DNA from 3 places in the Pseudomonas sp. JQ36 genome. Region 3 is predicted to be linked to each of the others. Evidence: predicted binding sites of a transcription regulator. Region 3 holds the regulator's gene; each other region holds the start of a gene.
What was found. Region 3 encodes sigma-54, which starts transcription at its own class of promoters, with help from an activator protein. Its sites were predicted from a motif close to ANTGGCATNNANNTTGCTNT; they were not measured.
Positions count from the first base shown of each region.

Region 1: a site for sigma-54 is predicted at 1,727-1,746, ahead of ACS4NR_RS03450 (CmpA/NrtA family ABC transporter substrate-binding protein). Genes of this name have one in related genera too.
Region 2: a site for sigma-54 is predicted at 1,929-1,948, ahead of ACS4NR_RS02010 (flagellar basal body rod protein FlgF). Genes of this name have one in related genera too.

Region 1 covers NZ_CM132642.1:714,861-718,132, reverse strand. Annotated here, with positions in the region: gene rmf (ribosome modulation factor) at 252-467, shown strand; gene ACS4NR_RS03455 (quinone-dependent dihydroorotate dehydrogenase) at 619-1,638, opposite strand; gene ACS4NR_RS03450 (CmpA/NrtA family ABC transporter substrate-binding protein) at 1,861-3,072, shown strand; gene ACS4NR_RS03445 (ANTAR domain-containing response regulator) at 3,088-3,272, shown strand, end outside.
Region 2 covers NZ_CM132642.1:407,483-410,754, reverse strand. Annotated here, with positions in the region: gene flgH (flagellar basal body L-ring protein FlgH) at 1-250, opposite strand, end outside; gene flgG (flagellar basal-body rod protein FlgG) at 303-1,088, opposite strand; gene ACS4NR_RS02010 (flagellar basal body rod protein FlgF) at 1,134-1,874, opposite strand; gene ACS4NR_RS02005 (sigma-54-dependent transcriptional regulator) at 2,226-3,272, opposite strand, start outside.
Region 3 covers NZ_CM132642.1:5,819,912-5,823,183, reverse strand. Annotated here, with positions in the region: gene lptB (LPS export ABC transporter ATP-binding protein) at 1-393, shown strand, start outside; gene ACS4NR_RS26200 (RNA polymerase factor sigma-54) at 581-2,074, shown strand; gene hpf (ribosome hibernation-promoting factor, HPF/YfiA family) at 2,148-2,456, shown strand; gene ptsN (PTS IIA-like nitrogen regulatory protein PtsN) at 2,469-2,933, shown strand; gene rapZ (RNase adapter RapZ) at 2,936-3,272, shown strand, end outside.

The DNA.
Region 1 (3,272 bases), 990 kb from region 3:
TGCGGAAAAAACGTTCATGAAACCGGCCGTTACTTATGGCTGTAGCACTATTTTCGTTACGTCCTTATGACAAAACGATCATTCCCTCGGTGTGACTCATTGGTTAGAACTGACCACAGGTTGACGTCGCAACGGCGTCAACACCTTGGCTCGCCACGCCGGCAGCGAGCCGCCCAACGGCAGAGTTTTTCTGCCAGACCTCGATTGAGGTCAACGCGACGAAAACAGTCAACAAGTGAGGGAAACACCCTATGAGAAGACTTAAGCGTGATCCGTTGGAAAGAGCATTTTTGCGCGGATATCAATATGGCGTTGGTGGCAAATCCCGCGAGCTTTGCCCATTTACTCTACCGTCGGTACGTCAAGCCTGGATCAACGGCTGGCGAGAAGGACGCGGCGACAACTGGGACGGTATGACCGGCACTGCGGGGATCCACAGACTCAACGAACTTCACGCCGTCGGCTGACACAGGGCACTTATTGCAACACGACAATCTGAATTTTTAGCGACTTACCATGCACGTCCTTCCCGGACGGCGGGCTACGGCCCAGGGGCTCCTTCGAGGAGCCCTTTTTTATGCCCGCAAATCATTTGAACTGCACACATAACCTGTGGGATCAGCGCAAGGCAGCGATCGCGTCGACCGATTCACGAATCAACGCCGGGCCCTTATAGATGAAGCCCGAGTAAATCTGCACCAGACTCGCCCCCGCCGTGATCTTCTCGGCCGCATGCTTGCCTTCGGTGATGCCACCGGCCGCAATGATCGGCAACCGACCACCCAGCTCCGCTGCCAACACCTTCACGGTATGCGTGCTCTTGTCACGCACCGGGGCGCCGGACAGACCGCCCGCCTCGTCACCATGCTCCATGCCTTCGACGCCAACGCGACTCAGGGTGGTGTTGGTGGCGATCACCGCGTCCATCCCGGTTTCGATCAATGCCTGCGCGACCTGCGCAGTCTCTTCGTCAGTCATGTCCGGGGCGATCTTGATCGCCAGCGGCACATGTTTGCCGTGGCGCAGGGCCAGTTCGGCGCGGCGCGTGGCCAGATCCGCCAGCAACTGCTTGAGCGAATCACCGAACTGCAGGCTGCGCAGGCCCGGGGTGTTCGGCGAGCTGACGTTGACCGTGACATAGCTGGCGTGGGCATACACCTTGTCCAGGCAGATCAGGTAGTCATCCACCGCGCGCTCGACCGGGGTGTCGAAGTTCTTGCCGATGTTGATCCCCAGCACGCCCTTGTATTTGGCTGCAGCGACCCGCGCCAGCAGGTTATCCACGCCGAGGTTGTTGAAACCCATGCGGTTGATGATCGCCTCGGCTTCCGGCAGGCGGAAGATCCGTGGTTTCGGGTTGCCCGGTTGCGGGCGCGGAGTCACGGTGCCGATTTCGACAAAACCGAAACCCAGTTGCGAAAAGCCGTCGATGGCCGCGCCGTTCTTGTCCAGACCGGCCGCCAGACCCACCGGGTTCGGGAAGTCCAGGCCCATGACCGTCACCGGCACGTTCGCCGGTTTCTTGCACAGCATGCCATTGAGTCCCAGACGCCCACCCGCGCCGATCATATCCAGCGACAGGTCGTGGGAGGTTTCCGGGGAAAGTTTGAACAACAGCTGACGGGCCAGGGTGTACATGGGCGGCGATGACTCGGGCGGCGAAAAGAGGCGGCGATTATAGCCGGGCATCGCCCCCCGGCGCGAGGCGCACTGGCAAATCCGCCTGACTGGCATATGCCTTGCACCTTCCGGATTATCAACCCACAGGCCAATGGCGGCGTGCGGGCACGGACAATGGCGTCGTCCTCAGGTTTGCTCGGGCAAAGCCTGGGACGGCGTTTTTTTTGAGGGTGGCTTTATATGAGTGATTCGTCCGTCGGGCCGCTGGCCTGGGTCAATGGCAGTGATGCTCCGGAAAAAAGTGTGATCAACCTCGGCTTCATGGCCCTGAGCGATTGCGCTTCGGTGGTCGTGGCCGCGACACAGGGCTTCGCCCAGCCCTACGGCCTGACGATCAACCTCAAGCGCCAGGCGTCCTGGGCGACCTTGCGCGACAAACTGGTCAGCGGTGAACTGGATGTCGCCCACAGCCTGTACGGGCTGATTTACGCGGTGCACCTGGGCATCGGCGGCGTAGCGCCGAGCGACATGGCGGTGCTGATGGGCCTGAACCAGAACGGCCAGAGCCTCAACCTCTCTCACGGTTTGCAGCAACTGGGCGTGACCAGTCCTGAAGCGCTGGATCGGCAGGCGCACCAAAGCCGCGCAAAACTGACCTTCGCCCAGACCTTCCCCACCGGCACCCATGCGATGTGGCTTTATTACTGGCTGGCGAGTCAGGGCATTCATCCGTTGCAGGACGTCGACAGCGTAGTGGTACCGCCGCCGCAAATGGTTGCGCATCTGCAAGCCGGGCGTATCGATGGCTTCTGCGTCGGTGAGCCGTGGGCGGCCAGCGCCGTGCAACAGGATCTGGGATTCACCCTCGCCACCAGCCAGAGCATCTGGCCCGATCATCCGGAAAAGGTCCTCGGCTGCACCCGCGCGTTCGTCGAGCAATACCCCAACACCGCACGGGCGCTGGTGATGGCAATCCTCGAGGCCAGCCGCTTCATCGAGCAAAACCCGGAAAACCGTCGCAGCACCGCGCAGTTGCTGAGCGCCCCGGAGTATCTCGACGCTCCGCTGTCCCGCATCGAGCCGCGTTTTCTCGGTGATTACGCCGATGGCCTCGGCAATCGCTGGCAGGACCCGCACGCCCTGCGCTTTCACGGCAACGGCGAGGTGAATTTGCCGTACCTGTCCGACGGCATGTGGTTCATGACCCAATTCCGCCGCTGGGGCCTGTTGCGCGAGGATCCCGACTACCTCGCCGTTGCGCGTCAGGTTCAGCAACTGGACATTTACCGCGAAGCGGCCACCGCCGTCGGTGTCGCGGCCTGGGGCAAGGAGATGCGCAGCAGCCAGTTGCTCGATGGCAAAGTCTGGGACGGCAGCGATCCGGCCGCTTACGCCCGCAGCTTCAAGTTGCACGCCCTGAGCGACAGCGCACCCCTTCTCGCCCGCCGCTGACAGGAGACCGCCAATATGCTGCGCATTCTGCTGATCAACGACACCGCGAAAAAAGTCGGCCGCCTGAAAGCCGCGCTGACCGAGGCCGGTTTCGAGGTCATCGATGAATCCGGCCTGACCATCGATCTGCCGGCGCGCGTCGAAACGGTGCGCCCGGACGTGATCCTGATCGATACCGAGTCACCGAGCCGCGATGTCAT
Region 2 (3,272 bases), 680 kb from region 3:
TCTTGCTCGCCTGGGTGCGCTCGTTCAGGGTGATGGTGATGATGTCACCGACCCGGAACGCCTTGCGGTCGCTGTACAGGTTCTGTTCGAAACCGGCCTGATAGATCGAGCCGTTATTGGCGGCTGCCGGCAACGGCGTGCGCGGCAACACCGGAGCGTAATAAGGGTCATTGGGCTTGGGTGTCGGGGCGACACAGCCCGCGAGCGAGACGACCCCACCCAATGCCAGAACAGATACGAAGCGTTTCATGACCCTACCTCACGGTATTGCTGGCGGCCTCAAGACCGCCCCATAGACTTGATTACAGATTCTGCGTTACGAACGAGAGCATCTGGTCGGCGGTGGAGATCACCTTGGAGTTCATCTCATAGGCGCGCTGAGTGGTGATCATGTTGACCATCTCTTCAACGGTGCTGACGTTGGAACCTTCCAGGGTGTTCTGCAGGGTGGTACCGAAACCGTTCAGGCCCGGGGTGCCGATTTGCGGCGCGCCGGAAGCAGCGGTTTCCAGGAACAGGTTGTTGCCCACCGCCTGCAGACCGGCCGGGTTGATGAAGTCAGCGGTTTGCAGGTTGCCGATCACTTGAGCGGCCGGGTTGCCTGGCACCGTGATCGACACGGTGCCGTCGGTGCCGACGGTGAAGCTCTGCGCGTTGTTCGGGATGACGATGGCCGGTTCTAGGGCGAAACCGCTGGCGTTGACGATCTGGCCGTTGGAGTCGAGGTGGAAAGTACCGTCACGGGTGTAGGACGTGGTGCCGTCCGGCTGCAGGATCTGGAAGAAACCGCGACCGTCGATGGCCATGTCCAGCGGCTGCTCGGTGGTTTGCAGGCTGCCGGCGGTGAAGTTTTTCTGGGTGCCGACGATGCGCACACCGGTACCCAGTTGCAGACCCGACGGCAGTTCACTGTCCTGGGTCGACTGGGCGCCTGGCTGACGCTTGATCTGATACAGCAGGTCCTGGAACTCGGCACGGTCACGTTTGAAACCCGTGGTCGACACGTTCGCCAGGTTGTTGGAAATGGTGGTCAGGTTGGTGTCCTGGGCGGACAGACCGGTTTTGGCAACCCATAGAGCCGGAAGCATTCGATTCTCCTCGTGCGCCTGTTTTACGGCGCGACGTTCTGATAATTAGCTGATCTGCAAGACCCGAGCCATGGCCTGGTCGTCGTCTTTGGCGGTGTTCATCATCTTGACGTGCAACTCGAACTGCTTGGCCAGGGCCAGCACCGAAGTCATTTCTTCCACGGCATTGACGTTGCTCGACTCAAGGAAACCCGACACCAGTTTGACGTTGGCATCGGCCTGCGCCGGCTGGCCGTCCTTGGTGTAGATCGAGCCATCGAGGCCTTTGTTGAGGTTCTTGATGTCCGGGTTGACCAGTTTGATCCGGTCGACTTCCGCCATGACGCGCGGGCCTTCGCCCATCGCACGAATACTGATGGTGCCGTCTTCACCGACTTCGACCTGCTGCTCCGGCGGCACGGCGATCGGACCGCCATTGCCAAGTACCGGCATGCCGTTGCCGGCGCGCAATACGCCGAGGGCGTCGATGTTGAGACTGCCGGTGCGCACGTAGCTTTCGCCACCGTTAGGGTTCTGCACGGCAATAAAGCCGTTGCCGGTCACGGCCACGTCGAGGTCACGCCCGGTCTGCACCAGCGAGCCTGCGGTAAAGTCGGTGGCGGGCCGTTCGCTCATGGCAAACGCACGCGCCGGAAAGCTGTCACCGAACACCGGCATCGAACGCGCCTGCTCCAGGTCGCGCTGAAAACCATTGGTGGAAATGTTCGCCAGGTTGTTGGCATGGGCCTTTTGCGCCAGCGCGTTCTGACTGGCGCCGGTCATTGCCACATAAAGGTACTTGTCCACACTCTTTCCTCTGCATGCCGGACGTTTGCCGCCCACCGCTGTACTGCTGAGCCATAAGCAATTTGCAGACCAACTTTTTTCTGGCGGCTCGCGGCCCGGTAAACAAAGGACTTGAGGGGTTTTGCGGGGAAATCTGAAATGTATCGAAGTCGAAAAACCGGCGGTGTTATGCCGCTTGGCGGCAATCCCGGATTTCGAAGACCCGTAAAAAACCTGTGGCGAGGGAGCTTGCTCCCGCTCGGCTGCGAAGCAGTCGTAAACCCGGCGAATGCGGCATGTCTGATTCACCTTGTTGAACGAATTTGGGTTTGCTGCGCAACCCAGCGGGAGCAAGCTCCCTCGCCACAATGGTTACTCGGCTGGGTCTTTACCGACCTCATACTCACGGAGCTTATTAGCAATGGTGGTGTGCGAAACCCCCAGCCGCTTTCCCAGTTGCCGACTGCTCGGGTGCTCGGAATACAGCCGCTCCAGCACCGCTTTTTCAAAGCGTCCGACGATCTCGTCCAGCCCGCCCTCCAGCGAGAAATCGCCAAGCGGCTGACGCACCCCGTAGTCCGGCAAGCGAATATGCTCGACCTTGACCGTGCCGCCATCACACAGCGAAACCGCCTGAAACAGCACGTTCTCCAGTTGCCGCACGTTGCCCGGCCAGTGGTAATGACTGAGGCGATCCATCGCCGCCGGCGCCAGTTTTGGCAGCGAACAGCCGATCTGGCGGCTGGCCTGATCAAGGAAGTGTTCCACCAGCGGGGTCAAACCGTCGAGGCATTCGCGCAGCGGCGGGATGTGCAGCGACAGCACGTTCAAGCGGTGATACAGATCCTGACGAAATTCTCCACGCGCGCACAGCTCGGACAAGTCGACCTGAGTCGCGCAGATCACCCGCACGTCCAGATACACCTCTTCGTCGCTGCCGACCCGGCGGAAGCAACCGTCCTGCAGAAAGCGCAGCAACTTCACTTGCAAGCGCGGGCTCATTTCACCGACGCCATCGAGAAACAGCGTGCCGCCCGCCGTCAGCTCCAGCAGACCGAGCTTGCCTTCGGCACGCGCGCCTTCGAACGCGCCGGGGCCGTAGCCGAACAGTTCGGTCTCGGCCATCGACTCAGGCAGCCCTGCGCAATTGAGCGCCATCAGCGGCGACTGCCCGCGCGGACTGGCGAGGTGGCAGGCGCGGGCGAGCAACTCTTTGCCGGTACCGGTTTCACCTTCGATCAACAGTGGCGCATCCAGTGGCGCCATGCGCCGCGCTTCACGCACGACAGCGGCCATCACTTTCGAGCTCTGAAAGATACTGTCGAAGCCGCGCAGCTCCTGCTTGCGCACGTTATAGATGCGCTCGCCGACGCGGTCGGCGCGGTGCAAGGTCAGTACCGCACCGGCCATCGCTTCGCT
Region 3 (3,272 bases):
GCCGGTCGTCGCAAGGAACTGGAAAGCCTGTTGCAGGAATTCCACATCAGCCACATCCGCGACAACCTCGGCATGAGCCTGTCCGGTGGTGAACGCCGCCGGGTGGAAATCGCCCGCGCCCTGGCGACCGCACCGAAATTCATCCTGCTCGACGAACCGTTCGCCGGTGTCGACCCGATCTCGGTCGGCGACATCAAGCAGATCATCCACCACCTCAAGGCCAAGGGCATCGGTGTACTGATCACCGACCACAACGTGCGTGAGACCCTGGATATCTGCGAGACCGCCTACATCGTCAACGACGGTCAACTGATCGCTGAAGGCGATTCGGCGACCATCCTTGCCAACGATCTGGTGAAGGAAGTGTACCTGGGCCACGAGTTCCGCCTATAAGCGAACAGTGCCCGGTGAGCCGCCCGGGCGCTGTATCGATTCAAGCAGGATTTAAAACGCTTTTATTGTTACAGCGCTCTAGGCAAACACGACAGTTTCAGGCATATAATTTGCTTAAGTTTGGCGCTCCGGCGCCCTGTAGTGGATGGCGCATGCGCGCCGGCGAATAAGGTGTTAAGCCCCTGCCATGAAACCATCGCTAGTCTTGAGAATGGGCCAGCAGCTGACGATGACACCGCAGCTGCAACAGGCCATCCGCCTGCTCCAATTGTCGACCCTGGACCTGCAACAGGAAATCCAGGAGGCCCTGGAATCCAATCCGATGCTCGAACGCCAGGAAGAAGGCGACGACTTCGACAATACCGATCCTTTGGCCGACAACGCCGAACAAAAACCCAACACCGACATTCAGGAACCGTCCTATCAGGAAGCCGCCCCGACGGTGGACAACCTGGAAGATGGCGAATGGAACGAGCGCATTCCTAACGAACTGCCCGTTGATACCGCCTGGGAAGATGTCTACCAGACCAGCGCCAGCAGCCTGCCCAGCAGCGATGACGACGAGTGGGACTTCACCACCCGCACCTCCGCCGGGGAAAGCCTGCAAAGCCATCTGTTGTGGCAATTGAACCTGGCGCCGATGTCCGACACCGACCGCTTGATCGCCGTGACCCTGATCGATTGCATCAACAATCAGGGGTACCTCGACGAAACCCTAGAAGAAATTCTCGACGCCTTTGATCCGGAGCTCGACATCGAGCTGGACGAGATCGAAGCCGTTCTGCATCGCATCCAGCAGTTTGAACCCGCCGGCATCGGCGCGCGCAACCTTGGCGAATGCCTGCTGCTGCAACTGCGTCAGCTCCCGGCCAAGACCCCGTGGCTCAACGAAGCCAAACGGCTGGTCAGCGATTACATTGATCTGCTGGGGAGTCGCGACTACAGCCAACTGATGCGGCGCATGAAGCTCAAGGAAGATGAACTGCGCCAGGTCATCGAACTGGTGCAGAGCCTCAATCCGCGCCCGGGCTCGCAGATCGAATCGACCGAAGCCGAGTACGTGGTGCCCGACGTCATTGTGCGCAAGGACAACGAGCGCTGGCTGGTTGAGCTGAACCAAGAGTCGGTGCCCCGTCTGCGGGTCAACGCGCAGTACGCCGGTTTCGTCCGTCGCGCCGACACCAGTGCCGACAACACCTTCATGCGCAATCAGCTCCAAGAGGCACGCTGGTTCATCAAAAGCCTGCAAAGCCGCAACGAAACGCTGATGAAAGTGGCCACCCAGATTGTCGAGCATCAGCGCGGCTTCCTGGAATACGGCGATGAAGCCATGAAGCCGTTGGTCCTGCATGACATCGCCGAGGCGGTCGGCATGCACGAATCGACGATTTCCCGGGTCACCACCCAGAAATTCATGCATACCCCGCGCGGTATTTATGAACTGAAATACTTTTTCTCCAGCCACGTCAGCACCTCCGAAGGCGGCGAATGCTCGTCCACGGCGATCCGCGCGATCATCAAAAAACTGGTTGCGGCGGAAAATCAGAAAAAGCCGTTGAGTGACAGCAAGATCGCTGGTTTACTGGAGGCACAAGGCATTCAGGTGGCTCGCCGCACCGTCGCCAAGTACCGCGAATCCCTCGGGATCGCGCCTTCGAGCGAACGCAAGCGGTTGATGTAAGCCACGTTACAGCGTTCCAGTGGCAGGCTCTTCGGCCTGCCGCTTTATGCACTGGCAACGAAGGAGAAGCTGTATGCAAGTCAACATCAGTGGACACCAACTGGAAGTGACCGAACCTCTGCGCACCTACATCAACGAGAAACTCGAACGATTGGAGCGCCATTTCGACAAGATCACCAACGTGCAGGTCACGATGTGTGTCGAAAAGCTCAAGCAGAAAATCGAAGCCACCTTGCATATACCCGGCAGCGAAGTGGTCGCCAACGCAGAAGATACCGATATGTACGCTGCGATCGACTCACTGACCGACAAGCTGGATCGCCAACTCAAAAAGCATAAGGAAAAGACCCAGAGCCTCCTTCAGGGCGCAACCGGTCGTTAACACCCCCAACCCATGATCCGACTTGAAAGTATCCTGACCCCCGGCCGTTCCCTGGTGAACGTGCCGGGCGGCAGTAAAAAGAAAGCCCTCGAACAGATTGCCAACCTCATCCATAAAGAAGTGCCGGATCTGGCCATGCAGGATGTTTTCGAGAGCCTGGTAGCCCGTGAGAAACTCGGTTCCACCGGTTTCGGCAACGGTATCGCCATTCCCCACTGTCGCCTCAAAGGCTGCGAATCGCCTATCAGCGCGCTGATGCACCTTGATGCCCCCATCGATTTCGATGCCATCGACGGCGCACCGGTCGACCTGCTGTTTGTTCTGCTGGTCCCGGAAGCGGCCACCGATGCCCACCTGGAATTACTGCGCCAGATCGCCAGCATGCTCGATCGCAAGGAAGTGCGCGAAAAACTGCGCAGCGCACCGAGCAACGAAGCCTTGTATCAGGTCGTCCTGAGCGAGCAGAACGGTCATTAATCATGCGTTTGATCATCGTCAGTGGCCGTTCCGGCTCGGGTAAAAGCACCGCCCTGGATGTCCTTGAGGACAACGGCTACTACTGCATCGACAACCTGCCGGCCGGCCTGCTACCGGAACTCGCCGAACGCGCCCTGATTCACACCGAGCTAACCCAGCCGCTGGTGGCCGTGTCGATCGATGCGCGCAATCTGCCGAGCCACCTGTCGCGTTTCCCCGAACTGCTTGAAGAAGTCCGGGCCCGGCACATCCAGTGCGATGTGTTGTATCTGGATGCCGACGATGAAACCCTGCTCAAGCGCTTTTCGGAAACCCGCCGGCGCCATCCGTTGAGCAATG